Regions from separate parts of the Micromonospora sp. BQ11 genome, predicted to be linked through region 1. Evidence: riboswitches for the same ligand, from Rfam matches in the RefSeq annotation. Region 1 holds a riboswitch; each other region holds the start of a gene.
The links. Region 1 has a riboswitch for cyclic di-AMP ahead of ACTMSW_RS06225 (coiled-coil domain-containing protein). Riboswitches for the same ligand answer to the same signal wherever they lie in the genome.

Region 1 (7,325 bases):
GCCCGTCTCGCGGACCACCACCTTGAGGTCGGCGCCCTCGCTGACCAGCAGGGGCTCCAGCACCTGACCGATCTCGCCACCGAGGGCGGTGCAGAGGACCACGTCCACGCCGAGTGAGATGATCATGCGGGCCTGCCACACGCCCTGCCCGCCGGGGTGCAGGTGCAGCTCCGGGTTGTCGCTGGGCTGGTCGACGGTCACCGTCAGCCGGGGTGTCGGCGCGAAGACCATCACGTGCCCGCTCATCGCTCGTGCCCGCTCATCGCTCGTACCCGCTCATCGGTCCCGCCCTCCGCAGCCTGGATGCCTTCCGTGATTCCCCACGAGCTGACCGTAGCCAGAACGGCCGGCGAACGTCGGTGGTCCGGCGGGTGGCGGGCGGAGCGTTGCCAGCGCTGCCGTCGTGGGCGAGGATCGGGCGACGAGACGACGGTGGGAGACGGCGTGCCGAGGCGTGATTCCTTCACCTACACCGTCCAGGCCCGCTGCACGCCGGCCGAGGCCGTGGCGCTGCTGGCCGACCCGCGACGACAGGCCGACCTGCATCCGCTGATCGTCCGGGTCCGCAAGGTCCGGACCCGGCCGGGTGCCCTGGCCAGCTACGCGATCACCGACCGGCTCGCCGTCGGGCCCCTGCGTCTCCCGCTCACCTACCGCGCCGACCTCCTGGTCGCCGACCCGGACGAGGTGGTCACGGTGGCCCGGCAGCGGCCCGCGACGACGGTACGCAACCACACGCGGCTGCGGGCCGAGCCGGACGGCGTGCTGCGGATCGACGTGGAGATCGTCCTCACCGCTCCGGCGCCGTTGTTCGGCTACGCCTTCGCGCAGGCGCGCGCCGCGCACCTGGCCCTGGCCAGCCGGCTGGGCGCCGCCCTCGACCCGGGCCCGTCGTCGACCTGACCGGCCCGTCGGGTGCCCACGACCGTCGTCAGCGGCCGGCCGGCGCCGCGGCCCCCGGCCGCCGCCCACCGGTGCGGTCCGCGCGCCGCAGGCGACCCCATGGTTTGTACGTCGAGAGCACCGTCGCCACCAGCATCAGCGTGCTGGACACCGCCGGGGCGACGACCAGGTCGATCCGTTCGGCGTGCGGCAGGGCGGCACCGACCGCGCCGGCGTGCCGCAGTCTCGGCGTGAGGAGCAGCAGCACCAGCGTGGCGAGGACGGTGGTGAGCACCAGCTTCACCGCCACCCAGCGGTGTCGCAGCAGTCCCCACGGTGTGAGCAGCGCGCTGGTTACACCGATCACCCACACGAGCACGCCGAGCGGCGCGAAGAGCAGCGTGGCGACCAGCGCGGCGACCGGGTAGACGGTGTCCGGGTCGGCGCCGCGCAGCACGGCGACGCCGAGGGTGAGCAGCACCAGGTCGGCGCCGAGCCAGCCGACCGAGCTGACCACGTGCAGCGTGAGCAGGGCCTTGCGGGCCGGCGGTGCGAGTCGGGTCATGTCAGGAGATGCTGCCGGTCCCGCGGTGGCCCGTCGTGGGCCCGGCGACGACACCCTGCGTACGTCGGCCGACGTACGCGACGGCCCCCGGTGAGCCGCCGTGAGGCGTCCACCGGGGGCCGAGGGTGCCGGTCAGTAGACCGACAGGTGCACGTGGTTGGTGTGGTCGCTGGACGGGTCGCCGTTGGCGCCGCTGTACGACTTCCACCCGCTGCTGGGCAGCCAGATCTGGCGGTACCAGATCACGTAGAGCACGGCGAGCCGGTCGGAGTTGTCGACGAAGAACGCCGCCAGGTTGTTGCCGTACGTCCGGTCCCCGCCGGTGGCGTCACCGCCGAAGCCGCTTTTCTGCGCGGCGAAGTCACAGGCGCGGCCCTTCGGGTGCTCACCCGACCCGCCGGGCCGGTAACAGGAGACGTACCGGGTGAAGCCGGCCGCCTTGGCCTGGTTGAGCGCGTGCAGGGTGCGTGGCGTGATGCAGCCGTTCGCCGGGGTCGGGTCGTTCACGCTGCACGACTCGGACGGCCAGGAGCCGTCGGAGTTGCGCGGCGCCGGCTTTGCCCTCGTGCTGGCGGTGCGGCTGCCGCTGCCGCTGCCACTGCTGCTCGGTGGGTCGGACGCCCGCTCGTTCGCCACCGTGAGGGCCTTCTCCGCCTGCTGCTTGCGCTTGGCCATCACCGTCGTCTGCTTGGTCTGCTCGCGGATCTCGACCTCCACGGCCAACTTGGCCTGGGCGGCCTTGTCGCGGGCCTCCTGGAGCTGGCGCAGCGCCCGGTCCTCGTTGGCGGCGACCTGGTCCAGCGCGGCGGCGCGGTCCATGAAGCCCTCCGGTGAGCTGCTGTTCAGCAGGGCGGAAGCGGAGCCGAGGCGACCGGTGCGGTAGGCGAGACCGGCGATCTCCCCGACCTGCCGGCTCCGCTCGGCCAACTCGGTCTCGGTCCTCTTCACCTCGACGGCGAGCTGCTGTTGCCGCTTGACCGAGGTGTCCAGGGCCCGTTTGGCGTCGAGGTAACCCTTGCTGGCCGCTTCGAGCTGAGCTCGCAGAGCGGGGGTGCCGCCCTCCTCGTCCTGCCCGGGGGCGGCGAGAGCGGTGGTCGGGACAGCGGCGGCGCCGGCGGGGACCGGTGTGCCGCCGAGGGCGACGGCGAGCGTCGCGGCGATCAGGGCCGCCGTCCGGGCGGCGCGTCGTCGTACGGGTGTGGGCATGCAGATGTCCTTCCGTCAGCCGCCGACCGGGTTAGCTGACGGGTTCGGGACGGAAGATCCCTACCGCTGACGCGGATGCACCCCAGGAACATGGTTCCCCGGTTCGCCGTGGCAGGCGATTAGGCGGCGGCCACCGCCGGCACCGGTGGGTGCCGCCTGGCGGAGGCCGGATCAGAGCCTACCGGTGCTGGTGGGACGCGTGCAGCGGTGGTGACGCATGGTGCACACGCCCTTACCGACAAAACCGGCATAAGCACACTTTACACACTCTGATTTAAGGAGATGCTCAACACCACTCGACTGTCCCGCAGGTCCCGGGAGTCGCGCCGGGCTCGATCTGCAACGTGGCGTGGTCGATGCGGAAGTCCTCCCGCAGCGCCGTCCGGGCCGCCGTCAGCACGGCGCCGACCTCGGCGTCCGGGGCCATGGTGAGGTGCGCCGAGGCCACGTCCATGCCCGAGGTGAGAGTCCAGACGTGGAGGTCGTGCACCTCCGCGACGCCGGGCACGGCGGCCAGTCGGTCGTGCACGGCGGTCACCTGGAGGTGCTCCGGGGCCGCCTGGACCAGGATCCGCAGCGCGGACCGCCCCAGCCGCCACGTGCGGGGCAGGATGAACACACCGATCGCGACCGCGACCAGGGGATCGGCCCACCACCAGTCGGTGACGGAGATCAGCAGGGCCGCCCCGATCACCCCGAGCGAGCCCAGCAGGTCGCCGAGGACCTCCAGGTACGCCCCCTGGAGGTTGATGTTCTCCTTGGCGCCGGGGCGCAGCAGGCCGAAGGCGACGAGGTTCGCCAGCAGGCCGAGCACGGCCACCACCAGCATCGGGCCGGTGGAGACCTCCGGAGGGTCACCGAACCGGCGTACCGCCTCGACCACCACGTAGACCGCCACGCCGGAGAGCAGCACGGCGTTGGCCAGGGCGGCCAGCACCTCCAGCCGGTACAGCCCGAAGGTGCGCTGCGGGTCGGAGGTGCTCCGCCGGGTGGCGGTGATCGCGGCCAGGGCCATGCCGATGCCGAGCACGTCGGTGAACATGTGCCCGGCGTCGCTGAGCAGGGCCAGCGAGCCGGTACGGAGGGCCGTCACGGCCTCGACCGCCATCAGCGCGAAGAGCAGCGCGAAAGCGGCCCAGAGCCGCCCTCGGTGGCGGTGTGCGGCGTTAGCGACCGAACCGTGGTGGTGGTCGTGCCCTGCGCCCACGCGGAAACCTCCGTCGCAGTCCGGACCCACGTCAAATCTATGCTCACATCGCAATGTGTGCAACTGAAGTCGGTCTGGTGGACGTCCGGGGTCAGCCCGTCGGTTCGACGGTGGTCAGCCGCTGGGTGGCCCGCGACAGGGCGACGTAGAGGGTCCGTACACCCGAGCCCGGATCGGCCCGGATCTCGCCCGGCGCGACCAGCACGACCCCGTCGTACTCCATGCCCTTGGCCTCCAGGCTGGTCACCACCTGAAGCCGCGGGACTCCCAGGCCGCCCAGCCAGCCCGCGACCTGGTCGCGGCGCGGCACCGGCGTGATCACACCGACGGTGCCCTCCACCTCCGCGAGCAGGGCGGTGGCCGCCTCGACGACGGTGGTCTCCAGCTCCGAGGCCGGCACCACCAGCTGCACCGGTTCCACCCCGGTCGACCGCACCGCGGTCGGCAGCGGCAGGTCGGGGTAGAGCCGGCGGATCTCCGCCGCCGCGACCGCGAAGATCTCCGCCGAGTTCCGGTAGTTGGTGGTGAGGGTGAACTGGTGCCGGCGCCGCCGGCCCAGCGCCTGGTCCCGCGCCCGGGCCAGCTCCTGCGGGTCCCCGGTCCAGGCGGTCTGCGCCGGGTCACCGACCACCGTCCACGACGCCAGCCGCCCCCGGCGGCCGATCATCCGCCACTGCATCGGCGACACGTCCTGCGACTCGTCGACCACGACGTGCGCGTACTCGCGGTAGTCCTCCGGCCGTTGCCGGGCCGCCTCGCGGGCGGCCCGCTGCCGGTCGGCGAAGGTGCTCAGCTCGCGCACCCCGCCGGCGAGCTGGAACGGGTCCCGCTTCGCGCGGGCCGGCTTCATCGGCTTGCCGAGCAGCTCGTCCAGCTCGTCCAGCAGGGCGATGTCCGCGATCGTCAGACCCTCGGTGCCCAGCGACCGGTACGCGTCGCCCAGCAACCGGATCTCCCGACCGGAGAGGATCCCACCGGCGTACCGGCGCAGCCGGTCCGGGTGGGCCAGCCAGCCGAGCACGTGGCGAGGGTGCAGGCGCGGCCACCACGCCTTCAGGAACTCCCGGAACTCGGGCCGCTCGGCGATCTCGCCCTCGAAGGCGCGCTGCTCGGGCAGCCGGCCGATGGCCAACCGGCGGGCCTGCGCCCACAGCGCCGCGAACACGCCGTCGAAGCCGGCCCGGCGCACCTCGTTGCGACGGGCACCCCGGTGCAGCACCCGCTCCCGGATCCCGTCCAGCTCCCGCCGGTCCAGCCGGAGCAGTTCACCCCGGTACAGCAGCCGCAACTCGGCCGGGCCGTCCGGCACCGCGTCCCGGGCCGCCCGCTCCAGGACCCGCCGCATCCGCAGCGAGCCCTTCACCGCCGCCACCTCCGGCGGGTCGGTGCGGGTGGCCCGCATCCCCGGAAACAGCGTGCCGAGCGAGTGCAGGGTGGCGGTGTCCTCGCCCAGCGACGGCAGCACCGAGGCGATGTACTCCACGAAGACCGTCGACGGACCGACCACCAGGATGCCGCCGCCGGCGTACCGGCTGCGCTCGGAGTAGAGCAGGTACGCGGCGCGGTGCAGGGCCACCGCGGTCTTGCCGGTGCCGGGGCCGCCGGAGACGATCGTCACACCGGAGCCGGGGGAGCGGATCGCCTCGTCCTGCTCCCGCTGGATCGTCGCGACGATGTCGCGCATGCCGCGCCCGGTCGCCTTCGACAGGGTCGCCAGCAGCGCACCGTCGCCGACCACCGTCATCTCGGCCGGCGCGGCCTCCGGGTCGAGCAAATCGTCCTCGATGCGGGTGACCCGCTCGCCGGACGACTGGATCATGCGCCGCCGGACCACGCCCAGCGGCTCGGCCGGAGTGGCCTGGTAGAAGGCGGCGGCGGCCGGAGCCCGCCAGTCGACCACCAGCGTCGCCGCATCCTCGTCCCGGATGCCCAGCCGCCCGACGTGCAGCACCTGACGGTCACGCAGGTCGAGCCGGCCGAAGACCAGACCCTCGTACTCGGCGTCCAGCACGTGCCGCCGCTGTGCGGCGTGGAACACCATCGCGTCCCGCTCCACCAGGGCGCCGAAGTTCCCCACCCGGGCCAGGCGGTACCCCTCCCGCTCGGCGCGGACCGCCGACCGACGTAGCTCCGCCAGCCGCGCGTACACGCGGTCGAGGTGCCGCTGCTCGGCGGCGATCTCCTGCTCCAGCGCGGTCTGGTCGGTCAACGCTCGCTCCTCCTGACGCCGGTGTGCGGCGGCCCGCCACGACCACCGCCGCGCGCCACACCAACCGCACGAGGGTACGGCCCCGCCGCAACGAGCCGTGCCTGAGGTGCGCGGACGTGCCGGTCGCTACTGCCCGGCGGTCCCCGCCGACGCCGGGTCCCCGGTCGGCGGGGCGTCGGACCCCGTGCCCGCCGCGGTCATGGCCGCCGCCGCGGCCACCGCCGGGGAGCCGGACGCGGCCCGGTTCGCCGCCGGCCGGTCCAGCACCCGGCGCAGCACGCCCGTCACCGCCTCGTTCACCTCGTCGGGGCGCTCCATCATCAGCATGTGCCCGGCGCCCGGGCAGACCGTCAGCTCGGTCGCCGGCAGCGCGGCGGCGATCGACTCGGCGCACGGCGGCGGGGTCAGCCGGTCCCGGTCGCCCACCAGCGCCGCCGCCGGCAGGTGGGCCAGCCGGGCCAGGGTCTCCAGCCGGTGCTGGGTCCCGATCGAGGCCCGGAATCCGCCGATCGAGCGGAGCGACGCGCGGGCCACCGCGGAGGTGACCAGACGGATGTCGGTCGGGTCGCAGCGGTCGCCGAAGAGCATCCACCGGATGCTCGGGCGCAGCGCCCGCAGCAGCGGCCGGGGCGGACGCCACGCGCCGCACCGGGCCAGGACCCCGGCGCCGGTGGTCTCGGCCAGCCGGATCAACCGCGCGATCCGGGGCGACAGGCCGTAGACGGTGTGCGTGTGGCCCTCGGCGGTCGTGGACACGAAGACCAGCCCGGCCGTACGGGTGGCGAAGTGTTCGGGGTGGCGGTGGGCGTACTCCATGATCGTCATGCCGCCCATCGAGTGCCCCACCAGCACCACCGGCCCGTCGGCGGCCACCGCGTCGAGCACCGCGGCCAGGTCGTCCCCGAGCTGGGCCACCGTCGCCGTGGGCAGTGCCATGCAGCTGGACCGGCCGTGGCCACGCGCGTCGTACGTGACCACCCGCACCGCACCGGCGAACTGCTCCCGCAGCCGCGCGAGCTGCCGGTGCCACGCCCGCCCGTCCAGCGTCCAGCCGTGCAGCAGGACGGCGGTGACCTCGGCGTCCGCCGGTCCGGTCACCTCGACGTGCAGGCGGACGCCGTCCGGAAGGCGTACCTCGCGGATCTCCGGCATCGTCACCTCCCCCCAGGCCGAGCGAAATCGAACACCGGGGATACCCGGCGGTAACACCGGCTACCCGTCATGACACCACGCCAACCGTGCCGGTGAGAAGATTC
Region 2 (7,325 bases), on a different contig from region 1:
CGCGAAGCGGATCCCACACGCGCGAAGCGGACCCCACACGCGCCGTCGTGGCGGGTCCCCGGTCGAGATCTTGGACGATTTCGGCCCCTGGGAGGGCCAATTTCGTCCAAGATCGGCGGGGTCACGGACGGGCGGTGGTCACTCCGTGGTTCGCCGTGTCGTCCTCGGTCAGCCGGCGCTCGATGGTGACGGTGGTGCCCTCGGCGGTCGAGACCAGCCGCACGTCGCCGTACGCGTTCATGAGCGTCGCGCCGCGGCCCCGATCCATTGCCGGGCGGCGGTTCCGCCAGGTCCCGAAGTCGCGTACGGCGATCCGGACCGTGCCCTCGGACACCCGGAGTCCGACCCGCACCTCCGGCCGGGTCGGCCGCTGGGCGTGCTCCACGGCGTTGTTGACCGCCTCGGACGCGGCCACCAGCAGGTCCTGCACGATGTCCCGGTCCAGGTTCAGCGACTCCAGGGCCGTACGCACGTCCCGGCGCATCGCCGCGGCGGAGGTGGGCTCCGACGGGTACGTCCAGCCGATGTCCAGGGCGGCCACGGGGCCGGCGCGGTCGACGTCCGCCCGCGACCGCCGGCCGGCACTGTCCACGTCGACGCCTGCCCGCGCGCCGTTCACCGTGCGACTCGGCGGTGCGCCACCGATGTCGACGGCGGAAGCGGGCTGCGTGCCGGGCGCCGGTCCGGCGGCTCGGCGTACCGCGGGGGTGTCGCCCGGATCGGCCGGCGGGGTGAGGGCCGCCGGCGGTCGGACCACGGCGGTGGCCCGGGCGGGGTCCTCCGACCCGCGGACCGTGCCCCCCTCGGTGGGCGGGCCGTCGGCGTGCGGCTGCGGTGACCGTTCGCGGGCACGGTGCAGGACGGCCCGTACCCGGGCGATCAGCTCCGCGGTGGCGAAGGGCTTGATCACGTAGTCGTCGGCGCCCAGGTCCAGGCCCGCGATGCTGGCGTCGCCGCCGGCGCGGGCGGAGAGCACCACGATCGGCAGGGTCCGGGTCGACGGCTCGTCGCGCAGCCGGCGGACCAGCTCGAAGCCGTCGACGTCGGGCATCATCACGTCGGTCAGAACCAGGTCCGGCGGGTCCCGGTGGATGGCGGCGAGGGCGGCCTGCCCGTCGCCGACGGTCTCCACCTGCCAGCCCTGGCCGGTGAGCAGGCGGACCAGGTACGCGCGCATGTCGGCGTTGTCGTCGGCGACCAGGATCCGTGCCCCGCGCGCCGCGTACGCGGAAGCAGCCGCCGACGCGGACGCCGCGTCGGTCAACCAGCCGGTCGCCTCCTGGACGGCGGCTCGGGCGGTCAGACCCCGGTCCGGAACGTCGGTCGCCGGCGGCGCGTCCCGGCCGACCGTCGCCCAGGGCAGCGCCACGGTGAACGTGGCCCCCGTCCCCACGCGGCTCTCCACCCGTACGTCCCCGCCCTCCAGGCGGGCCAGTTCCCGGACCAGGGCCAGGCCGATGCCGGTGCCCTCGTGACTGCGGGAGCGGGCGCCCTGCACCCGGTGGAACCGCTCGAACAGGCGGGGCAGATCCTCCGGGGCGATGCCGATGCCGGTGTCGGCGACGATCAGCCGCACCTCCTCGTCATCGGCCTCCACGGCGACCCGGATCGCGCCGACGAACGTGTACTTCAGGGCGTTGGACAGCAGGTTCGTGACGATGCGTTCCCAGCCGACCGGATCGACGCCGACCGGGCGGGGCAGCGGCGGGCAGACCACCTCCAGCCGCAGACCGGCCCGCTCGATGGCGGCCCGGAAGACGCTGGCCAACTCGGCGGTGAGGCCCGCCAGGTCGATCTCGCGGGCGTCGCTGCGCGCCTGGCCGGCCTCCAGGCTGGAAAACGTGAGCAGGCTGTTGACCAACGTCAACAGCCGCGTGGCGTTGCGCCACGCCGTGTCCACCCGCTCCCGCTGGGTGGCCGGCAGCGGATGCTCCGGATCGTTGAGGGCGTCGGCCAGCGGACCGAGCATGAGGGTCAGCGGGGTACGGAACTCGTGGCTGACGTTGGTGAAGAAGCTCGTCTTCACGCGGTCCAGCTCGGCCAGCGCCTCGGCGCGCCGCCGCTCCTCCTCGTACGCGGACGCGTTGCGGACCGCGACCGCCACCTGCTGCGCGAGCAGGTGGAAGAAGGACCGGTACGCCTCGTCCAGTCCCCGGCTCGGGCTGACCCCGACGAGCAGCACCCCCAGCGGTTGGTCCGCCTCGGCGGACGGCAGGGGAAGAGCCAGCGCCGAAGCGACCGGGTCCTCCCACGGGCCGCCGGTCAGGGCGAGTCGGTCGCCGACACCGGTGACCTCGGTGACCGTGCCCGCCGCGCCTTCCCCCAGGCCCCAGTCCCGCCCGTCGCCAGCCGGCACGCTCTCCGGAAGCGCCGCGGCCACCAGGTCACCGCCGACGCACGCCGCCCGCCGGAGCAGGCTGCCGTCGCGCAGGTAGATCGCGGCGAACGGGACGTCCAGCGGGTACCCGCCGATGGCCCGGGCCAGCCGGTGGCAGGTGCCGGCCACGTCCACGGTGCGCCCGTCCCCGCCGACCGTCAGGTCCCGCAGCAGCCGCAGCCGGCGCTCGCCGACCACCTGCTCGGTCACCTCGCTGCACACGGTGAGCACCCCGACCGTACGGCCATCGTCGTCGCGGGCCGGCGCGTGCGAGACGCTGAAGTACGCCTCCTCGCGGTAGCCGGAGCGGTCGAGCAGCAGCTGGAGGGCCGGCACCCAGCTGGCCACCCCGGTCGCCATCGCGTCGTGGATGAGCGGGGCCAGCACGTCCCAACCCTCGGCCAGGGTGACCCGCACGTCGTCGCCGAGCGCGCCGGGGTGCTTGTCCCCGATCAGTGCCGAGTAGGCGTCGTTGTAGAGCTGGGTGAACTCCGGCCCCCACAGCAGCAGCATGGGGTAGCGGGACGACAGCACCATCCGCACGGCGGCGCGCAGGCTCTGCGGCCAGCCCTCGACCGCGCCGAGGGGCGTCAGGGACCAGTCGAGCCGGGCCATCAGCCGCCCGGTGTCCCCACCACCGACGAAGAGGTCACCCACCCGTTGCGTCACCCTCGACCGAGTCCCATCGCAGCCCCGTTCCGGGGCCGACCACCCCTTGCTGGCGTTAGCTGCCCCATCCTGGCACCTGCGGACGCTCGCGCATCCGTCGCCACCCCGGAGGTGATCTGTACCCCCGGGCATCCGCATCCACACCTGTGGCCCCGCCACAGGTGGCGGCCAAGGGGGGCGGGCGATCACAGGTACGGGTGGGGCGCAAGTTGGCGGCTCGTGCTCCCGTGCGTGGCGGTGAGGAAGTTCACGAGAAGTGGGCAATCGGCGCGAAGCGCTCCTAACGTCGAGCGGGTTCGCGACGCGAACTCCACGGTCGGTAACGCCTAATCCTGCCGCCGGCCGTCGGTACCCGTCACCAGGCATGGAGCGGGGGACCCACACGTTCCTCGGTGCACGTCACCTCGGGGTGAAGCCGCCTCGGCGGCCGGGCTCCTCGGCCCGAACCCGACAGCTGACCTCGCAGGCGTGGAGGACACATCGATGACATCTGACTACCAGCCCCGGCACCGTCGCACCGCCCGTCGTACCGCTCTCGGCACGCTCGCCGTCGGCGCCGTGACCGGCGCGGTGGCGATCTTCGGCCCGGCCGCACCGGCGCAGGCCGCGAGCGTCAACTGGGACGCGATCGCCGAGTGCGAGTCCAGCGGCAACTGGAGCATCAACACCGGCAACGGCTACTACGGCGGCCTCCAGTTCGCCCAGGGCACCTGGGAGGGCTACGGCGGCCTGAAGTACGCCAAGCGGGCCGACCTGGCCAGCCGCGGCGAGCAGATCGCGGTCGCCGAGCGGGTGCTCGACGGCCAGGGCATCGGCGCGTGGCCGACCTGCGGCAAGCGGGGCGGCTCCACCAAGGCGTACACGCCGAAGAAGGCCGAGCGGTCCTCGGAGTCGGGCACGACGAAGCGCGACTCCGGCACGACGAAGCGCGACTCGGGCAACGACCGCTCGACGCGGAACACCACACCGTCGAGCAGCGGCGAGAGCCACGTGGTCGAGCCGGGCGACACCCTCGCCAAGATCGCCACCTCGCACGACGTCGACGGCGGCTGGCGGGCGCTGTACGAGCGCAACGAGCGCGTCGTCGGCGACGACCCCGGGCTGATCTTCCCGGGTCAGCGGCTCAGCCTCTGACGCGTACCCTCCTCGACGACGCCCGGCCGGCACCACCGGCCGGGCGTCGTCGCATCGCCGTCCGCGACGGCTCGTATCCTTTCCGCGAACCTTCTCGTGGTCGTCGAGCATGAAAGGACACGGTGTGAGCAACCGGGCCGAGACGTTGGAGTTCCAGGCCGAGGCACGTCAGCTGCTCCAGCTGATGGTCCACTCGATCTACTCGAACAAGGACGTCTTCCTGCGCGAGCTGATCTCGAACGCCTCCGACGCCTTGGACAAGGTGCGGCTGGCGTCCCTGGTGGACAAGGACCTCGACGTCGACACCACCGACCTGCACATCGCCATCGAGGTGGACCGGGACGCGCGGACCCTCACCGTCCGGGACAACGGCATCGGGATGTCGCGGGACGAGGTGGTCCAGGTGATCGGCACGATCGCCAAGTCGGGCACCGCGGAGCTGCTGCGGACGCTGCGCGAGTCCTCCGACGCGGGTACGTCGCAGGAGCTGATCGGTCAGTTCGGAGTCGGGTTCTACGCGGCGTTCATGGTGGCCGACCGGGTCGAGCTGGTCACCCGGCGGGCGGGGGAGAGCGGCGGTACCCGCTGGGAGTCGACCGGCGAGGGCACCTACACCGTCGAGGGCATCGAGGACGCGCCGCAGGGCACCTCGGTCACCCTGCACCTGAAACCGGTCGACACCGAGGACAACCTGCACGACTACACCGCCGAGTGGACCCTGCGGGAGATCGTCAAGCGGTACTCCGACTTCATCGCCTGGCCGATCCGGATGAGCGTGGAGCGCCCCGGCGCCGACGGCGACGCCCCGACCGTCGAGGTGCAGACCCTCAACTCGATGAAGGCGCTCTGGGCCCGGCCCCGCGACGAGGTCGACGAGGCCGAGTACCACGAGTTCTACCGGCACGTCAGCCACGACTGGGCCGACCCCCTCGAGGTCGTGCACATGCGGGGCGAGGGCACCTTCGAGTACGAGGCGCTGCTCTTCCTGCCGTCCCACGCGCCGCTGGACCTGTTCTCCCCGCAGGGCCGCCGAGGGGTGCAGCTCTACGTCAAGCGCGTCTTCATCATGGACGACTGCGAAGCGCTGATGCCGAACTACCTGCGCTTCGTCAAGGGCGTGGTCGACGCGCACGACCTGTCGCTGAACATCTCCCGGGAGATCCTCCAGCAGGACCGGCAGATCCAGGTCGTCCGCCGTCGGCTGGTGAAGAAGGTGCTCGCCACCGTCCGCGACCTGAAGACGAAGCAGCCGGAGAAGTACCGGACCTTCTGGACCGAGTTCGGCCCCGCCGTCAAGGAGGGCCTGATCGACGACACGGAGAACCGGGACGTCCTCCTGGAGATCCTGTCGGTCGCCTCGACCCACGACCCGGCCGAGCCCACCGACCTCGCCGGGTACGTCGGCCGGATGAAGGACGGCCAGACGGACATCTACTACGCCACCGGCGAGTCCCGGACGACCATCGAGAACTCGCCGCACATGGAGGCGTTCCGGGCCAAGGGCTACGAGGTGCTGCTGCTCACCGACCCGGTCGACGAGGTGTGGGTCGAGCGGGTCGGCCAGTACGACGGGAAGACGCTGCGGTCGATCGCCAAGGGTCAGGTGGACCTCGACACCGAGGAGGAGAAGGCCGAGGCGGAGGCCGAGCGGGAGCGGCAGCGCACCGAGTACGCCGACCTGCTCACCTGGATGGGCGGGGTCCTCGCCGACGCGGTCAAGGAGGTCCGGCTGTCGTCGCGGCTGACCACCTCCCCGGCCTGCGTCGTCGGCGACGCCCACGACATCACCCCGACGCTGGAGAAGATGTACCGGGCGATGGGGCACGAGGTGCCGTCGGTCAAGCGGATCCTCGAACTCAACCCGGGGCACCCGCTCGTCACCGGCCTGCGCAAGGCCCGCGAGCAGGGCGGCACCGAGGAGTCGCTGAAGGAGACCGCGGAGCTGCTGTACGGCATCGCGCTGCTCGCCGAGGGCGGGGAACTGGCCGACCCGTCCCGGTTCACCCGGATCCTCGCCGACCGGCTCGCCCGTACCCTCTAGACCCGCGCAGGGGGAGGCCGCCGCCCGGCGACCTCCCCCTGCCCGCCGGTCCGATGCCTACCAGAGCACGCCCGGCGCGGGGATCTCGGTCCCGGCGGCGAAGAAGTCGTGCCACTTCACTCCGCTGCCCAGGAACGACGAGCCGGTGGACCGGGCCACGAACGCGTCGGCCGCCGGGCCGCGCGTGAACACCACCAGGTCGTCGCGGCCGTCGCCGGTGACGTCCCCGGCGCCCGGAACCTCGCCGCCGTACGCGAACGAGTCGTGCCATTTCACCGCCGTGCCGACGAACGACGAGCCGGTGGAGAGGGCGACGTACACGTCTCCGGTGCCACCCCGGGTGAAGGTGGCGATGTCGTCGCGGTTGTCGCCGTTGAAGTCGCCGACGGTCGGGATCTCCGAACCCACGGCGAAGAAGTCGTGCCACTTCACCGCCGTGCCGACGAACGACGTGCCGGTGGAGAGGGCGACGTACACGTCGGCGGTGCCGCTGCGGGTGAAGGTGGCGATGTCGTCGCGGTTGTCGCCGTTGAAGTCGCCGACCAGGGGGATCTCCCAGCCGACGGCGAAGAGGTCGTGCCACTTGACGGCGGTCCCCACGAAGGACGAGCCGGTGGAGCGGGCGACGTAGACGTCGGCGGCCGCACCGCGGGTGAACGTGGCGATGTCGTCGCGGTTGTCGCCGTTGAAGTCGCCGACCACGGGGATCTCCCAGCCGAAGGCGAAGGCGTCGTGCCACTTCACCGCCGTGCCGACGAAGGACGAGCCGGTGGAGAGGGCGACGTACACGTCGCCGGCGCCGCCCCGGGTGAAGGTGGCGATGTCGTCGCGGTTGTCACCGTTGAAGTCGCCGACGAGCGGAACCTCGTTGCCGAACGCGAAGGCGTCGTGCCACTTGACCGCCGTGCCCGCGAAGGACGAGCCGGTGGACAGCGCGACGTACACGTCCCCGCTGCCGCCCCGGGTGAAGGTGGCGACGTCCACGCGCCCGTCGCCGTTGAAGTCACCTTGGCCGCTGCCGAAACCGTCGTTGCCCGAGAACAGCATCCGGTTCGGCGTCTCCGGCCGGGCGTCGGTGATGACGCCGGTCGTCGCCTGGTTGAC
Region 3 (7,325 bases), on a different contig from region 1:
CGCCCACCTGCCGGTCGGCCTCCGCCGGATGCCGGAAGTGCCCCGCCGGGTTCAACGTGTACTCGTTGCGCCGGCCCACCCGGGTGCGGTGCAGGTAGCCACCGGCCTCCAGGTCGGCGACGATCGCCTGGGCGGCGCGTTCGGTGACACCGACCTCGTCGGCGACGTCCCGCAGTCGGGCGGTGGGATTGCGGGCGATGGCGAGCAGCACGTGCGCGTGGTTGGTGAGGAAGGTCCAGTTCCGGGTGCTCCCGGGCTCCCCTGTCGTCGCCATGTCGCCATCGTATGACCTGGCGTTCGGGTTTCGGGTCCCACCCCTGGTTGGAAGGACCACGAACGCCCGTTGTCAAACACATGAAGTGCATATCACGCATACCTTGACGCGCCTTGGCGTGCGTGTGACGGTGGAGGCGGCCCGTGTCCACCGACGGCCGGGGTCCGACCAGGTCCGTCTCGTGAGTACGAGGTGAGCGAATGAGTCGCGTCGAACCGCCCGGCGACCAGCCGATCCCGACAACCCCGCGGCAGGCGCTCGCGGAACTGAAGGCCGGCAACCGGCGCTTCGTGACCGGCGCGCCCCGCCATCCGAACCAGGACGCCGGTCACCGCGCGGCGGTCGCCGACGGGCAGCACCCGTTCGCGGTGGTCGTCGGCTGCTCCGACTCGCGGCTCGCCGCCGAGATCATCTTCGACCGGGGCCTCGGCGACCTCTTCGTGGTACGCACCGCCGGGCACACCCTCGGAGCCGAGGTGCTGGGCAGCGTCGAGTACGCGGTGGCCGTCCTGCGTACGCCGCTGGTGGTGGTGCTGGGGCACGACTCCTGCGGTGCGGTGCAGGCGGCGCGTACGGCGGTGTCGACCGGCACCCCACCCGCCGGGCACCTGCGTGCCGTGGTGGACGGCGTCGTGCCGAGCCTCCGGCGGGCGGAGGCCGTGGGCGTGTCCGACCTCGACGGGATCATCGACATCCACATCGCGCAGACCGTCGAGGCGATGCTGGCCAGCTCCGACGCGCTCGCCGCCGAGGTCGACGCCGGCCGCTGCGCGGTGGTCGGCATGTCGTACCGGCTCACCGCCGGCGAGGTCCGCACGGTGGCTGAAATGTCGGCGGACGGCCCACCGGCCGCGTCGGTCGACGTGCCGGCCGCCGCGACCGCCGCCTGACCGCTACGACGAGAGGGGCGCCCCCGACCGGGGGCGGCCCTCTCGTGCTGTCCGGTGGTCGTCAGAGCAGCGACACGTGGACGTGGTCGGTGTGGTTCGAGGGACCGCTGTACGACTTCCAGCCGGTCGCCGGGAACCAGATCTGCCGGTTCCAGATCACGTAGTAGATGCCGAGCCGGTCGGCGTTGCGGACCAGGAAGGCGGTCAGGTTGTTGCCGTACTTCCGGGTGTCGGTGTTGTGCCAGGGGCTGAAGCCGCTGTTCTGGAGCGACCAGTCGCAGGCGCGGCCCTTGGGATGCTCGTACGGCCCACCCGACCGGTGGCAGCCGACGAACCGGGTGAAGCCGGCCCGCTTGACCTCCTTGTACATGTGCAGCGTCCGGGGAGTGACGCAGCCGGAGGTGGTGGGGTCGTTCTCGCTGCACGACTCGGGCCGCCAGTCGCCGTCCCCCGTCCGGCCCGGTGCGATCTTCGCGACGGGTGAGGTGGCGTTGACCAGGCCGCCGGTCAGGCCGTTGCCGCCGACCAGGTCGAGGGCCTTCTCGGCCGCGACCCGGTCCCGGTTGAGGTCGTTGGTCAGGCGCTGCTGCGCCCGGACTTCGGTGTCGAGCGCCAGCTTCGCCTGTTCCACCCGGGCCTTGACCGCGTTGACCTCGGCGAGCTGCTTGGCGTTGACCATGTTCAGCTCGTCCAGGGCGCCCGCGCGCTGCACGAAGGAGTCGGGGGTCTGGGCCCCCAGCAGCATGGACACGGCGCCGATCCGCCCGGTCCGGTACGACTGGGCGGCGATCTCGTTGACCTGCGGCGCGAGCGCGTCCAGCTCGCGCTGGACCCGCTTGAACTCCTGCTGCAGCTCCAGCTGGCGCTTCTCCGACTTCCTCAGGGCCGCCTGGGCCTTCACGAACTCACGGTTCTTCGTCTCGATGACGTCGTTGAGCAACGTCGGCTGGGCGTCGTGGCCCGAGGGCTTCGGGGGTGTCGGTGCGGCGGACGCCGGGAGGGGCCCGGCGAACACGGCCAGCGCGGCGAGCACGGCCACCACAGGTGTCGACCAGCGGCGTAGGGGTGCCGTCACAATGTTCCCTTCCGTCGACCGCCGACCGGGTTAGCTGACGGGTTCGGGACGGAAGTGGCCCCTACCGCGTGCGCGGATTCACCCCAGGTACCTGGGTCCCCGGTTCGCCTCGCGGCGATTGGGCGGCGGCACCGCAGGCGCCGCTGCGCGCCTTCGGCGGTGACCGGCAGCGAGGTTACCCGACAGTCGTCCTGGGGATCTACGTCCGGAAGCCGACTAAACGAGCTATTTCGAAGCCAAAGCCGATGACCAGTGACGCGACTATCAGGCGGGTGGGTCCGCGTGATCACGCTACGCAGTTTCACCATGCGGTGTCCGTGCTCCTTCCTCGGTCGGGCCACCTGCCGGGGGTGGCGGGCGCGGTGTCCGTCGCGCGGGGGGCGCTGAGCGCCTCCAGCGCCTCCGCCCGTACCGCCGCGCGGGGGATCGGCGGTTCGGCGGGTGCGTCGCCGGCGGTGGCCGTACCGCCCCGTCGGCCGGCCGTGGTGACCACGGCCGCCAGCGCGGTGGTGAGCGGCACCGCGGCGATCAGGCCCAGGGTGGCGACCGCGCTCCGGACGATCTCCTGGGCCAGGAACTCGCTGGTGAGGATCTGGGTCACCGCCCGCGAGTCGGCGGTGAGCAGGAGCAGCACGGGCAGGGAGGCGCCCGCGTACGCCAGCACGATCGTGTTCACCGTGGAGGCGATGTGTGCGCGGCCGACCCGGGTCGCCGCCCGGTAGAGCTGCAACCGGCTCAGCCCGGGGTTGGCGTGCGCCAATTCGGTGACGGTGGCGGCCTGGGTGACCGTGACGTCGTCGAGCACGCCGAGCGAGCCGATGATGATGCCGGCCAGCAGCAGCCCGTGCAGGTCGACGTCGGCCTGGTACATCGACAGCGTCGTGGCGTCCTCGCTGCCGTACCCGGTCAGGTGGGCGGCCGCGGTGGCGAGGGTGCCGAGAACGCCGGTCAGCACCAGGCTGCCGAGTGTCCCGAGCACCGCCACGGACGTCTGCGCGGTCACCCCGTGGGTCAGATAGAGCACCACGAACATGATCAACGCGGCGCCGACGACCGCGACCAGCAGCGGCGACTGCCCGGCGCTGATCCCGGGCAGCACGAAGGTGAGCAGGATGGCGAAGCTCGCCGCGAGGCCGGCGAGCGCGGCCAGCCCGCGCCACCGCCCGAACGCGACGATGGCGGCGGCGAAGAGGGCCACGAGCCAGACCAACGGTGCGCCGCGCTGATGCTCCGCGATGTTGTAGGCGCTGGCCGTCGGGTCGGCCGGGTCGATCAGCTCCACCAGGATGATCTCGTCGCCCGCCTCGACGGTCGGTGCGCCCGGCCCGGCCGGGATCGGCGTCTCGACCTGCTGCCCGGCGTCCGGCCCCTCGTCGACGCGCACGGTCACCCGGCCGCACGGTCCGTCCGCGGCGCCCGGCGACCCCTCCGGGGTGTCGGGTCGCGGCGGGCAGGCTTCGCTGACGACTCTCGTCACGGTGCCGTGGTAGCGGGGTGGCTCGGTGCCCTGGTCCGTCTCGGGGGCGTTGCGGGGCCAGAGCACCAGGGCGGCGACCAGGGTGGCGACGAAGAGGGGGACCACCGTCGCGACGAGGATCCGCCGCACCCCGGGTGGGGTGGACGGAGCGGGACGGGTGTGGTCGGCGCCCATTGCGTGTCTCCCAACGAATCCTCAGACGGGTACGTGCCGGCGAGCCGGTCGGTTCAGAGTTCCGTGAGCCGGAGAGCCATCGGCCGAATGGTAGCCACCGCCACCTCCCGACACCGGTCGCAAGGCCCGGTGTCGGCCGTCGCACGTAAGGAAGGGCCCCCCGTTAACGCCTGCGGTAGAGGAAGGGCCCCCGCTTAACACCGGCCCCCGTCGGCCGGTCGGCACGCTAGCGTGGGCGTGTGCGGACGACGGCAACCGTGACGGCCGGGCGGTGGACCTGGCGGCTCCCGAAAGGTGCAACCGTGAACCCTCGTACCATCGCGCGCCGTGCCGTCCTGGCCGGCGTCACCGTCACCGCCGCCGTCGTGCTGACCGCCTGCGGCGGCGCTGACCACTCGTCCGGCGGGAACCACGGCATGCCCGCCGCCCCCTCGTCGGGCGCGAGCGCGGCGACCGTCGACGACGCGGACGTCATGTTCGCCCAGATGATGATTCCGCACCACCGGCAGGCCGTGGAGATGGCCGACCTGGCCACCGCCCGGGCCGGCGACCCGGAGGTCAAGCGGCTCGCCGGGCAGATCAAAGGTGCGCAGGGGCCGGAGATCGCCACCATGAGCGGCTGGCTGGCCGAGTGGGGTCGGCCGGTGCCGTCGCCCGGGGCCGAGATGCCGCACATGGGCCACGGCATGCCCGGGATGATGTCCGAGGCTGACATGTCGGGGCTGGCGGCCGCATCCGGCCGCGAGTTCGACCGACAGTTCCTGACCATGATGATCGCCCACCACGATGGGGCGGTGACGATGGCCCAGACCGAGCTGTCCGAGGGCGCCGACGCGCGCGCCAAGGACCTCGCGCAGCAGATCATCACGTCCCAGCAGGCGGAGATCGCCACGATGCGCAAGATCCTCGACCGGCTCTGAGCGGAACCGGCCCGCCGGGCGGCACCAGCCCTCGCCGGCCGCCGCCCTCGGGGCCGTGCAGCTTCGGGGAAAGTGCGTCCATCCCGCGTCGGATGGCCACACTTTCCGCGAAGTTGCGAGCGGGGAGCGGGGAGCGGGGAGGGTCAGCCGCGCTTCATGAGGCGGCCGACGGCGGCCATCATCTCGGTGGCCATCTCGTCGGCCCGGCCCTCCGCTGCGCCCTCGTGCATGCAGTGCCGGGCGTGCCCGTCGAGCAGGCCGAGGGCGACCTTGTCGAGGGCGGCCTGGATCGCCGAGATCTGGGTGAGGACGTCGATGCAGTAGCGGTCCTCGTCCACCATCTTCTCGATCCCGCGGACCTGACCCTCCACCCGGCGCAGCCGTGCGAGCAGCTGGTCCTTCGTCGCGGTGTAGCCCCGGACCGGGGCGGGCGTCGGTGTGGTCATGGCGACGAGTCTACCGTACCCCTCGGGGGTATGGTACGTTCTCGGTGTTGATACCCCTGAGGGGTATGATGGGCAGCGGCGAGAGGAGACTTCCGATGGTCACCAGCACGTACCAGGTCACGGGCATGACCTGCGGGCACTGTGTCAACGCGGTCAGCAGCGAGGTGGGCGCCATCCCCGGCGTCACCGACGTCCAGGTCGAACTGGCCACCGGCCAGGTCACCGTCACGAGTGAAGCCCCGTTGGACACCGACACCGTGCGCGCCGCCGTCGACGAGGCCGGGTACGACCTCGCCGGTGCGTGACGGGTCCATCCGACCCGGAGAAACCGAGGTAGCACGATGAACACGGCGATCAAGCTGAGCGGCTTCGCTCTCGGTCTCGCGGCGGTGTTCGGCACGGCGTACGGGGTCGGTCAGGTCGCCGGCCCCGTCGCCCCCGCCGCCGAAGCCGACCACGACGGCGACAGCGGTCATGGCGACGACAGCCACGGCGACAGCGGCGGTGCGGCGGACGACGCTCACCTGCCGGGCGGGTTGCTCGTCTCCGACCGCGGCTACACCTTCGAGCCGGTGGGCGCCCCGAGCGGGGAGTTCGCCTTCCGGGTCACCGGCCCCGACGGGCGGCCGGTGACCGCGTACGACGTCGCGCACGACAAGCGCATGCACCTGATCGTGGCCCGCCGGGACCTGTCCGGCTTCCGCCACGTGCACCCCGAGATGGCTCCCGACGGCACCTGGCGCGTCGACTCCCCCCTGGCCGGGCCGGGGGTGTGGCGGGCGTTCGCCGACTTCACCCCGACCGGCGGGGAGGCGTTGACCCTGGGCGCCGACGTGACCGTCCCCGGGGCGCTGGTCGAGCGGCCACTGCCCGCCCCGGCCACCAGCACCACGGTCGACGGCTACACCGTCACCCTGAGCGGCGCGCTCCAGCCCGGCCGCACCTCCGAGCTGACCCTCGCGGTGAGCCGGAACGGCGCGCCGGTCACCGACCTGGAGCCCTACCTCGGTGCGTACGGGCACCTGGTGGCGTTGCGGCGGGGTGACCTGGCGTACCTGCACGTGCACCCGGACGGGACGCCCGGTGACGGGCGGACCCGGCCCGGCCCGGAGGTGACCTTCTTCGCCGAGGTGCCGTCGGCCGGCACGTACCGGCTCTACCTGGACTTCCAGCACGGGGGTCGGGTGCGCACCGCCGAGTTCACCGTCACCGCGGGCACCCCGTCGGCGACGAGCGCCCCGGCGGCCACGAGCACCCCGGCCGTGCCGGCGCCGCCCACTCCGAGCCCGGGCGCCGACCACGGCACCCCCGGCCACGGACACGACTGACGGGAGCGCGCGATGACGACGACACGCGGGTCACTACCGGTGGCCCCGAACCTGGTCGAGCTGTCGATCGGCGGCATGACCTGCGCCTCCTGCGCGGCCCGGATCGAGAAGAAGCTGAACCGGATGGACGGGGTGACCGCCACGGTCAACTACGCCACCGAGAAGGCCACCGTCCGGTACGCCGACGAGATCACCCCGGCCGACCTGATCGCCACGGTGGAGAAGACCGGCTACACCGCCGTTCTCCCGCCGCCGCCCGCCGCCGCCGGTGCGGAGTCGACCGGCGAGCCGGTCGACGAGCTGCGTGGCCTGCGTACGCGGCTGTGGGTCTCGGCGGCCCTGACCCTGCCGGTGATCGTGCTGGCGATGGTGCCGGCCTGGCAGTTCGAGTACTGGCAGTGGCTGTCGCTGACCCTGGCCGCCCCGGTCGTGGTCTACGGCGGGCTGCCCTTCCACCGGGCCGCCTGGATCAACCTGCGGCACGGCGCGGCGACGATGGACACGCTGGTGTCGCTGGGCACCCTGGCGGCGTTCGGCTGGTCGCTCTGGGCGCTGTTCCTCGGCACGGCCGGCGTGCCGGGGATGACCCACCCGTTCAGCCTGGACATTGCCCGGGGTGACGGCGCCGGCAACATCTACCTGGAGGCGGCGGCCGGGGTGACGGTGTTCATCCTCGCCGGCCGCTGGTTCGAGGCGCGGTCGAAGCGGACCGCCGGGGCGGCCCTGCGTGCCCTGCTGGAG
Region 4 (7,325 bases), on a different contig from region 1:
ACCGTCGTCTTCGTGGCCACCTGGTTCGTCGCGGGGGAGTGGATCCGCGCCGAGCTGTGGGCGGGACTGCTGTCGGTCGCGTACATCCTGGTCATCACCGCCGCCGCGGACGCGGACGTCCGCGGTCGGCGGACGCCGTGGCGCAGCCGGCCCATGGTGTGGCTCGGTGAGGTGTCGTTCGCCTTCTACCTGGTGCACGTCTTCGTCATGGTCACCGTGCTGCGCCTCACCGGTCACCATGGTGTCGGCCTGACCGGGTGGTGGGGCCCGGCGGTGGTGGTGGGCTTCGGACTGGTCAACCTGGTCCTCGCCGGGCTGCTGCACCGCTTCGTGGAGACGCCGATGACGCGCCTGCTCGGGCCGCGCCGCCGCGCGGCGCCCGCGCCCGCGGGGGACCGGGAGGACGGTGCCGTGCCGGGTCCGTCGGCGGCGCCGACGCCGGCGCGGTCCGTCCCGTCGGCCCGGGCCGGGGACGAGGAGACGCCCCGGGTGTACGCGCATCACGGCGACCGCCTCTAGCGGTGTCCACCCTGGTGGATCGCGGGTGAAGGATGGGCGTCGACACGCCCGCCGGCAGTGCGGACCGACGGGGTCGGGGGTAGCGTGACGTCGTGCTTCCGGTCGCGCTCACCTGTCCGTTGTGGTGGGTGACGCGCTGGGCGTCTCGGCTGGTGGCCGGCCTCGCCCTGACCGGCGGCCTCACCCTGGGCGTCGCCGCGCCCGCCCTCGCGACGGCACCTGTCATGGCCGCCTCGGCCGTCGCCCCCGCCGCCTCGGGCGCGCTGCCCGGCCCGACGGTCGACGTCGCGCCGGACGCGCGCGCCGCCTCGACCACCATCACGGCGCTCGCCGGGGCGCCGGGCGACGGCGCGTCGTGGCTCCGGCCGGCGGCATCGCCGGTCGCCGCCGAGGCAGCCGCGTCCGCCGACCGGGTCGTGCCGGACACCGTCCTGCGAGCGCCCGTCGGCCGGGTCCCGGCCGCCCTCGGGTCCCGCGCCCCGCCGGTGGCCTGACCCGTCCGGGCGTACGCCCGCACCGCCTTCCCGAAGCTCCCCACCGCGCGTCCCGAGCCCCCGGCGTCCCCGCACCCGGGTGAGCCCGCACGGCGCACCCGACGTCGCTTTCGCTTCCCGAGTGAGGTTGCCGGCCATGGCCATCGTCCTGAACGAGTTCCTCCTCGACGTGCCCCGCGCCACCGTCATCTGGTCGGTGCTGCTCGTTCTCGCCCTGACCGTGCTCACCGTGCTCGTCGCCCGTCCCGAGCGCGAACGGCCCACCGACGACCCGCCCGCACCGCCCGTCGAGGACCTGGCGGACCTGCGCCGGTACGCGGACGAGGTGGCGGTGGCCGCGGCGGGGGCCGCGCAGACCGCCCGACGGCGCCGCCAGGCGTGGCTGACCGCGCAGGAGGAGGTGGACCGCACCTGGGCGGCGTACGACGAGGCGGAGACCGCCGCCCGCCGGTTCGTCGGCACCAGGGCGTTGCCCAGCCCCCGTACGCCCCGCACCCCGACCGAGTACGCGACCCGGGAGCGCTGGCTGCACCAGACCGCGATGGCCGCCCACTGGCGCGGTGACCTGTCCGCCCGCCAGCTCAGTGACGTCTTCGGCCGCCGGCACGGCTGGAACCCGCGTCGGCACCCGGTGGAGCAGGAGGTGGTGCTGGCCCGGGCGGTACGGGACGGGAAGCTCGCCGCGTACCGGGCCGCCGCCGAGCGGGAACAGGCCGCGTGGCGCAACGCCGAGGTGGCCGCGGAGGCGGCGCGGGCCCTCGCCGCCGAGGCGTACGCGGCGGCGGCCCGGCTGCGTCCGGGTCGGGTTCCGACCGCCCGGGAGGCGGCGGCGGTCCCACGCCGGGTGGCTGCCGCCCGGTGGCGGCCGGCCCGGGTGGGCTGAGTACCGGCCTGTCCGCCCCGCTTTCGGGCGGTACTGCTCCGTTAATTCCGTGAGCCCGGTCACATGATTGCGGAAAGGGGCACCCGCCGCACCGTGGTCGATTGCTCCCGATGGTTCGGGCACCATCATCCAGGTGTGTCCCGATGTCCTCCCCGAGGGCGTTTCTGCGATCGCCGTCCCATTGAATACCGTCAGTGGTTAACTGCCTGCAAAATTGCTGCCGCGGGCCAGGTTTACGCAGGTGGGAGCGGGTTGGCAGGCCGATGGCCGGCCAGTAGTGTCGCCTCGTCCGGTGCGGTACCCGATCGCAAGGAGCGACGCCGCGCCGACCCGCTCAATCGTGATGATCACGAACCGGGGACCCAGTGCACGTTGGGGTGAATCCGCAGGCCCACGGCCCGCGGTAGGGCGTACTTCCCGCCCGAATCCGTCAGCTAACCCGGTAGGCGGCACCGGAAGGAGTTGCACTCGTGCAGCACGCACCCACCCCCTGGTTGTTCCGCCGTCTCCACGGCGCCGCGGTACCCGTGCTCGCTCGGCCGGTGGCCGCGAGCTGACCCACCGCGCTGCCCGGTAGTCCGGGCGCTCTCCCCAGTAGTGGTCCACCACCGCGCCGACGTCGTCCGCGCGGAGGGCCCGTCGCTGTCCCGCGCGGCGGGGACCCGGTGTGCCGCTCGCCCCCCGAGACCGTGGAGGAACATGTGAAGCACCACCTCAAGCGACAGCTCCGTCGACTGGCCGCCGAGCGCCCGTACCAGGTGGCCGCCGCGTCGGCCGCCGCGCTCGTCCTCGCCTCCGGCGGTCCCCTGATCACCGGCGGCGACGACGCCCCGGCCGCCGCACGGACCCCGGCCGGCGTGGCGGAGCTGCGCGGCGACACCACCGTCGCGTCGCGCGGCGAGGCCCGCGCCGCCGCGGCCCCGTCCAGCGCCACCCCGTCCGGCGCCGCCCCCGCGTCGCCGCGCGCCGCCACCAGCACCGCCGCCGCGGACCCGGACCTGACCCGCAGGCCGGAGCCGCCCAAGGCGCCGAAGCGCAAGATCCTGGAGTACGACTACCAGGCGCAGACCACCTTCTTCAACTGCGGTCCGGCCGCGGTCCGGAACGCCCTGAGCGCCGCCGGCATCGCCCGCAGCCAGGACCAGCTCGCCGGCCCGCTCGGCACCGACCAGTTCGGCACCGACTCGGTCGAGGACACCACCCGCGTCCTCAACGCCGTGGTCAAGGGCGACCCGTACCGCAGCCGGATGATCCCGGGCGGCGCGGCCACCCCGGCGCAGATGGACCGGCTCCAGGCCGACGTGGTCGCCGCCGTCACCGACGGCCGTGGCGTCGTGGTCAACGTGGCGGGCACCGCCACGGACACCGAGGGCGGCTGGCACTCGTTCCCCGGCGGCCACTACATCGCGGTGGTGGGCTACTCCGACGACGGGCGTCTGGTGCGGATCGCCGACTCCGCCGATCCGGCCGTCCCCGCGTACTGGATGACCACCATCGACCTGGCGAACTGGGCCGCCACCCGCGGCTACTCCGCCTGACCGACACGCTCCGCGACGGGCGTCGACCTCCGCAGGAGGGGTCGGCGCCCGTTGTCGTACCCGCGTCGCGGCTCTCGCCCGGCGGGTCCGGCCGGTGGCAGACTGCGCGCATGGTCGATGACTCGGGTGACCGGGACGGGCGCCCCGTCCTGCTGCTGCTGCACGGCATGGGCGCGACGGGGGAGGTGTGGCTGCCGTCGGCGCCGCTGCTGGAGCGCCGGTGGGCGGGGCGCTGGCTGGCGCCGGACCTCGCCGGGCACGGCTGGTCACCGCCGCTGCCGGCGTACTCGTTCGCCGGGCTGGCCGACCGGCTCGCCGGGAGTCTCGCCCCGACCGACCGGCTCGTGGTGCTGGGGCACTCGCTCGGCGGCGTGGTCGGCCTGGCGCTGGCCGCGCGTACGGCCGGACTGCCGGTGGACGCGGTCGTCGGGCTGGGCATCAAGGCGGTCTGGTCGCCCGGGGAGCTGGCGAAGGCCGGTGACCTGGCGGCGCGGCCCGTGGCCTGGTTCGCCAGCCGGGACGAGGCCGCCCGTCGCTACCTGCGGGTCTCCGGCCTGGCCGGGCTCCTCGCGCCCGACCATCCCGTGGTCGAGGCGGGCCTGCGGCAGCTCGACGGGCGGTGGCGGCTGGCGATGGACCCGGTCGCGTTCGGCGTGGGAGAGCCCGACCTGGCGGCCCTGCTGGCGGCGACCGACGTGCCGGTGGTGCTGGCCCGGGGCGAGAACGACCCGATGGTCTCCGACGCCCAGCTCAAGGAGTTCGGTGTCCCGGTCGTCACGCTGCCCGGCCTCGGGCACAACGCCCACGTCGAGGACCCGGAGGCCGTTCTCGCCCTCGTCGACCCGTACCGCTGACGTGCGCCGGCGGCCGGGCGGGAGGAACCGCCCGGCCGCCGGCCCCGGGTGTCAGTAGGAGCAGCCGCTGGAGGGCAGGGCGGACGGGGCCGGGACCGAGGCGCCGTCGTAGAGGGCTAGCAGCATCTGCTGCGGGCAGCGGTTCCCGCCGTTGACCCGGATCTCCAGGTGCAGGTGCGGTCCGGTGCTGTTGCCGGTGTTGCCGGTGTACCCGATGACCTGGCCGGCGCTGACCCGGCTGCCCGCCGCCACCGAGCGGGACGACAGGTGGCAGTACTGGTAGTACGCGCCGTCGTCGCCGGAGATGCCGATGCCGTAGCCGCAGCCGCCACCGACGTGGCTGATGGTGCCGGCGGTGATCGCGTAGGTCGTCACGCCGGTGTTCGTGGGCAGGTCGATGGCCGGGTAGTCGTGGTGCGGGTCGTCGTACTCGCTGCGCGGCAGGACGGACCGGCCGATGACGAGGCTGTAGTTGCCTCCGCCCTGCCCGTCGCCGATGAGCCACTGCCAGGTGGTGGCGCCGACGGTGGTGCCGCCGGTGAGGCCCCGGCTGGCCTTGAAGGAGTTGACCGCGGTGGTGGTGCTGGCGCCCCAGGCCCCGTCGACGGTGAGCCCGTGGCCGTACTTGTTGAGCGCGGTCTGCAGGGCCCGGACCGCGTTGTTGTTCGCGCCGACGTCGAGGGTGACGACCAGCCGGCTCCAGGTCAGCGGACCGACGATGCCGTCGGCGGTGAGGCCGTTGGCGGACTGGAAGGACTGCACGGCCGAGACGGTCCCGGAGCCGTAGTAGGTGTCCACGCTCAGCGTCCGTCCGTGGTGGCGCAGCAGGAACTGGGCGGAGGTGACGTTGGCGCCGGACATGCCGCTGCTCAGCGTGGGCCAGGCGGGGGTGGCGGCCTGTGCGGCGGTCGGGCCGACGAGCACGGCGACGGCGGTGAGGGCCGCGGCGCCGAGCCAGGTGAGCATCCGGCGGACGGTGATAGCCATATGGCGCACTCCTTGGGGTGGAGGGGTGCGAGCGGCGTCGGGGGCGCGCCGCGTCGACCGGTGCCCGGGGCGGACGGGCTCCGTCCGCCGGTCCGGGAACGCCGGTTCCGCCAGTATGGTGATGAAGATAAATATTTACAACGGTGTGAACTTGGAAAGATTATTTCGCCAGCTCAGGCCGTGGGGGAAAGTGGCGCGGTGTCCCCGGCGCGCGGCGTGGGCACCGCCGCGACGCCGTCGATCTCGCGACGCGCGGCCGCGAGGAACCCCTCGGCGTACGTCTCCACGGGGAAGTCCCCGAGGTAGCGGGTCCGGGTGGCCCACCGGGCCGCCGCGAGCGGATCGGTGTCCAGCAGCCGGTCGAGGACGTCGTCCACGTTGGACATGTCCCGCCGCAGCACGTAGCCCGACCCGGCGAGGGGGAACTCCGCCACGAACGCCTCGCCCCCGTCCACCATGTCGGTCACCGCGTACGGCTTGCCGGAGTAGAGGTAGTCGGAGATGACCCCGGAGACGTCGGAGACCAGCGCGTCGGAGCGGTTCACGCACTCGACCAGGGTGAGGTCCCGGCTCGCGGCGGCGCCGAAGACGTGCGGCCGCCCGGTGCGTGCCCGGTCCGCCGCCAGCAGCTCGGTCAGCCGGCCGAGCTGCCGCGCCGAGGCCGGGTTCTGCGTGGTGTACGGGTGGGCCCGCAGGATCACCGTCGCCCCCCGGTCCAGCAGCCGCCGCAGCAGCGTCTCCGCCACCGGCAGGGAGCAGTAGTTGGTGTCCGCGTGGTGCCCCGTCCAGGTGGGGGTGTAGAGCACCGTCGGGCTGGTGCGGCCCGCCGGCGCCTCGGCGCGTACCTCGATCTTCTCGACCTGGGGGCGACCGACCACGACGAACTTCTCCGCGGGGATCTCCACGCCGGCGCGCGCGTACCGGTCGATGGCGGCCCGACCGGCGACGAAGATCTTGTCGAAGATGGCCGAGACCGGGTTGGCGCTGGGGGCCTTGTCGCTGTCACCGTGGTGCAGCTGCACGTGGGTGAGGTGGGTGAAGCGGATGCAGTGCGCGTTCTTCGCGCCGTGGTTGACGTAGAACGCCACCGTGACGCTCGGCACGAGCACCTCGTCGATCGCCTTGAGCGTCGGGCAGTACAGCACCGGTGCGGTGGTGGCCGCCGCCACGGTCGGCAGGAACTCCGGCTCCCGCAGCACCACCGCGAACGGCCGGCCGATCCGTTCCAGGTAGGGCAGCCACATGGTGACCTGGTACTCGGAGCCGGGCGGTGCGGAGAAGTAGAGCAGGAACTCGGGTCGGTGCCGGCGCAGGGCCTGCGCCACCGGTCCGCCGCCGGCCGGCGGCCGGAACCGCCGCCGGGCCAGGTCCAGCCCGACCACGCCGGCGGCCAGCCCGACCAGCAGCGCCAGGACCAGCGCGACGACCGCCGGCAGGGTCAGGGCGGCGGCCACCGCGACGAGGCCCAGCAGCACCAGCAGGATCGTCGGCAGCTCGGCGGCGACCACCGGGGCCAGCGGGCGCACCGGCAGGTTGGCCGCGCGGATCTCCAGGTTGCCCGCGTCGCGCAGCGGACCCACCAGCAGGACCAGGCCCAGCAGGACCAGCGCGGTCGCCGCCAGCGCCGGGTCGAATCCGGCGTCCAGGCGTCGGGCGTACCCGGTGAGGACACCCGCCGCGACCAGGACCAGCTCGGCCACGCCGTCGGCGCCGGGGCGTACGCGGCGCTCCCCGGCGGCGGCGGCCAGGGCAGCGACCGCCAGAAGGAGGCCCCAGCCGGTCGCCCCGGTCAGCGCGAGCACGACGAACGCCGCCACCGCGAGACCCGTGGCCAGGCCCCGGGCGATCAGCTTCCGGACGAGGTCACCACGCATACTGTTCCGCCCCCACCTGGTCCGCCGGCTGGTCGCCGCGCTCCACCCCGGCCTGGGCCGGGACCACCGCCGCCGGCTCCACCGCGTCGGCCCCGTCGGCCGACCGGCGTACGTCGATCACCTGCCCGGTCAGCCCGGACAGCAGCACGTCCAGCGACGCGCGGGCCACCGTCTCC

Region 2: it holds a riboswitch for cyclic di-AMP, as region 1 does, so the genes downstream of both, ACTMSW_RS29950 (transglycosylase family protein) here and ACTMSW_RS06225 (coiled-coil domain-containing protein) in region 1, are expected to answer to the same signal.
Region 3: it holds a riboswitch for cyclic di-AMP, as region 1 does, so the genes downstream of both, ACTMSW_RS16720 (coiled-coil domain-containing protein) here and ACTMSW_RS06225 (coiled-coil domain-containing protein) in region 1, are expected to answer to the same signal.
Region 4: it holds a riboswitch for cyclic di-AMP, as region 1 does, so the genes downstream of both, ACTMSW_RS27500 (C39 family peptidase) here and ACTMSW_RS06225 (coiled-coil domain-containing protein) in region 1, are expected to answer to the same signal.

What each region holds. Positions count from the first base shown of each region.
Region 1 is NZ_JBQHDB010000002.1:477,369-484,693, reverse strand. Features, by position in the region: gene ACTMSW_RS06240 (1-phosphofructokinase family hexose kinase) at 1-246, opposite strand, end outside; gene ACTMSW_RS06235 (SRPBCC family protein) at 445-903, shown strand; gene ACTMSW_RS06230 (DUF2269 domain-containing protein) at 932-1,447, opposite strand; gene ACTMSW_RS06225 (coiled-coil domain-containing protein) at 1,580-2,653, opposite strand; cyclic di-AMP (ydaO/yuaA leader) riboswitch at 2,658-2,789, opposite strand; gene ACTMSW_RS06220 (cation diffusion facilitator family transporter) at 2,940-3,860, opposite strand; gene ACTMSW_RS06215 (HelD family protein) at 3,952-6,069, opposite strand; gene ACTMSW_RS06210 (alpha/beta fold hydrolase) at 6,196-7,221, opposite strand.
Region 2 is NZ_JBQHDB010000020.1:87,063-94,387, reverse strand. Features, by position in the region: gene ACTMSW_RS29955 (ATP-binding protein) at 122-3,034, opposite strand; cyclic di-AMP (ydaO/yuaA leader) riboswitch at 3,360-3,530, shown strand; gene ACTMSW_RS29950 (transglycosylase family protein) at 3,530-4,180, shown strand; gene htpG (molecular chaperone HtpG) at 4,305-6,221, shown strand; gene ACTMSW_RS29940 (S8 family serine peptidase) at 6,279-7,325, opposite strand, start outside.
Region 3 is NZ_JBQHDB010000007.1:81,461-88,785, reverse strand. Features, by position in the region: gene ACTMSW_RS16730 (helix-turn-helix transcriptional regulator) at 1-274, opposite strand, end outside; gene ACTMSW_RS16725 (carbonic anhydrase) at 475-1,164, shown strand; gene ACTMSW_RS16720 (coiled-coil domain-containing protein) at 1,226-2,239, opposite strand; cyclic di-AMP (ydaO/yuaA leader) riboswitch at 2,244-2,374, opposite strand; gene ACTMSW_RS16715 (YibE/F family protein) at 2,541-3,890, opposite strand; gene ACTMSW_RS16710 (DUF305 domain-containing protein) at 4,193-4,810, shown strand; gene ACTMSW_RS16705 (metal-sensitive transcriptional regulator) at 4,954-5,256, opposite strand; gene ACTMSW_RS16700 (heavy-metal-associated domain-containing protein) at 5,352-5,561, shown strand; gene ACTMSW_RS16695 (hypothetical protein) at 5,598-6,584, shown strand; gene ACTMSW_RS16690 (heavy metal translocating P-type ATPase) at 6,597-7,325, shown strand, end outside.
Region 4 is NZ_JBQHDB010000017.1:13,679-21,003, forward strand. Features, by position in the region: gene ACTMSW_RS27485 (acyltransferase family protein) at 1-519, shown strand, start outside; gene ACTMSW_RS27490 (hypothetical protein) at 612-1,013, shown strand; gene ACTMSW_RS27495 (hypothetical protein) at 1,150-1,896, shown strand; cyclic di-AMP (ydaO/yuaA leader) riboswitch at 2,218-2,360, shown strand; gene ACTMSW_RS27500 (C39 family peptidase) at 2,586-3,434, shown strand; gene ACTMSW_RS27505 (alpha/beta fold hydrolase) at 3,545-4,288, shown strand; gene ACTMSW_RS27510 (peptidoglycan-binding protein) at 4,340-5,275, opposite strand; gene ACTMSW_RS27515 (CDP-glycerol glycerophosphotransferase family protein) at 5,449-7,149, opposite strand; gene ACTMSW_RS27520 (SDR family NAD(P)-dependent oxidoreductase) at 7,139-7,325, opposite strand, start outside.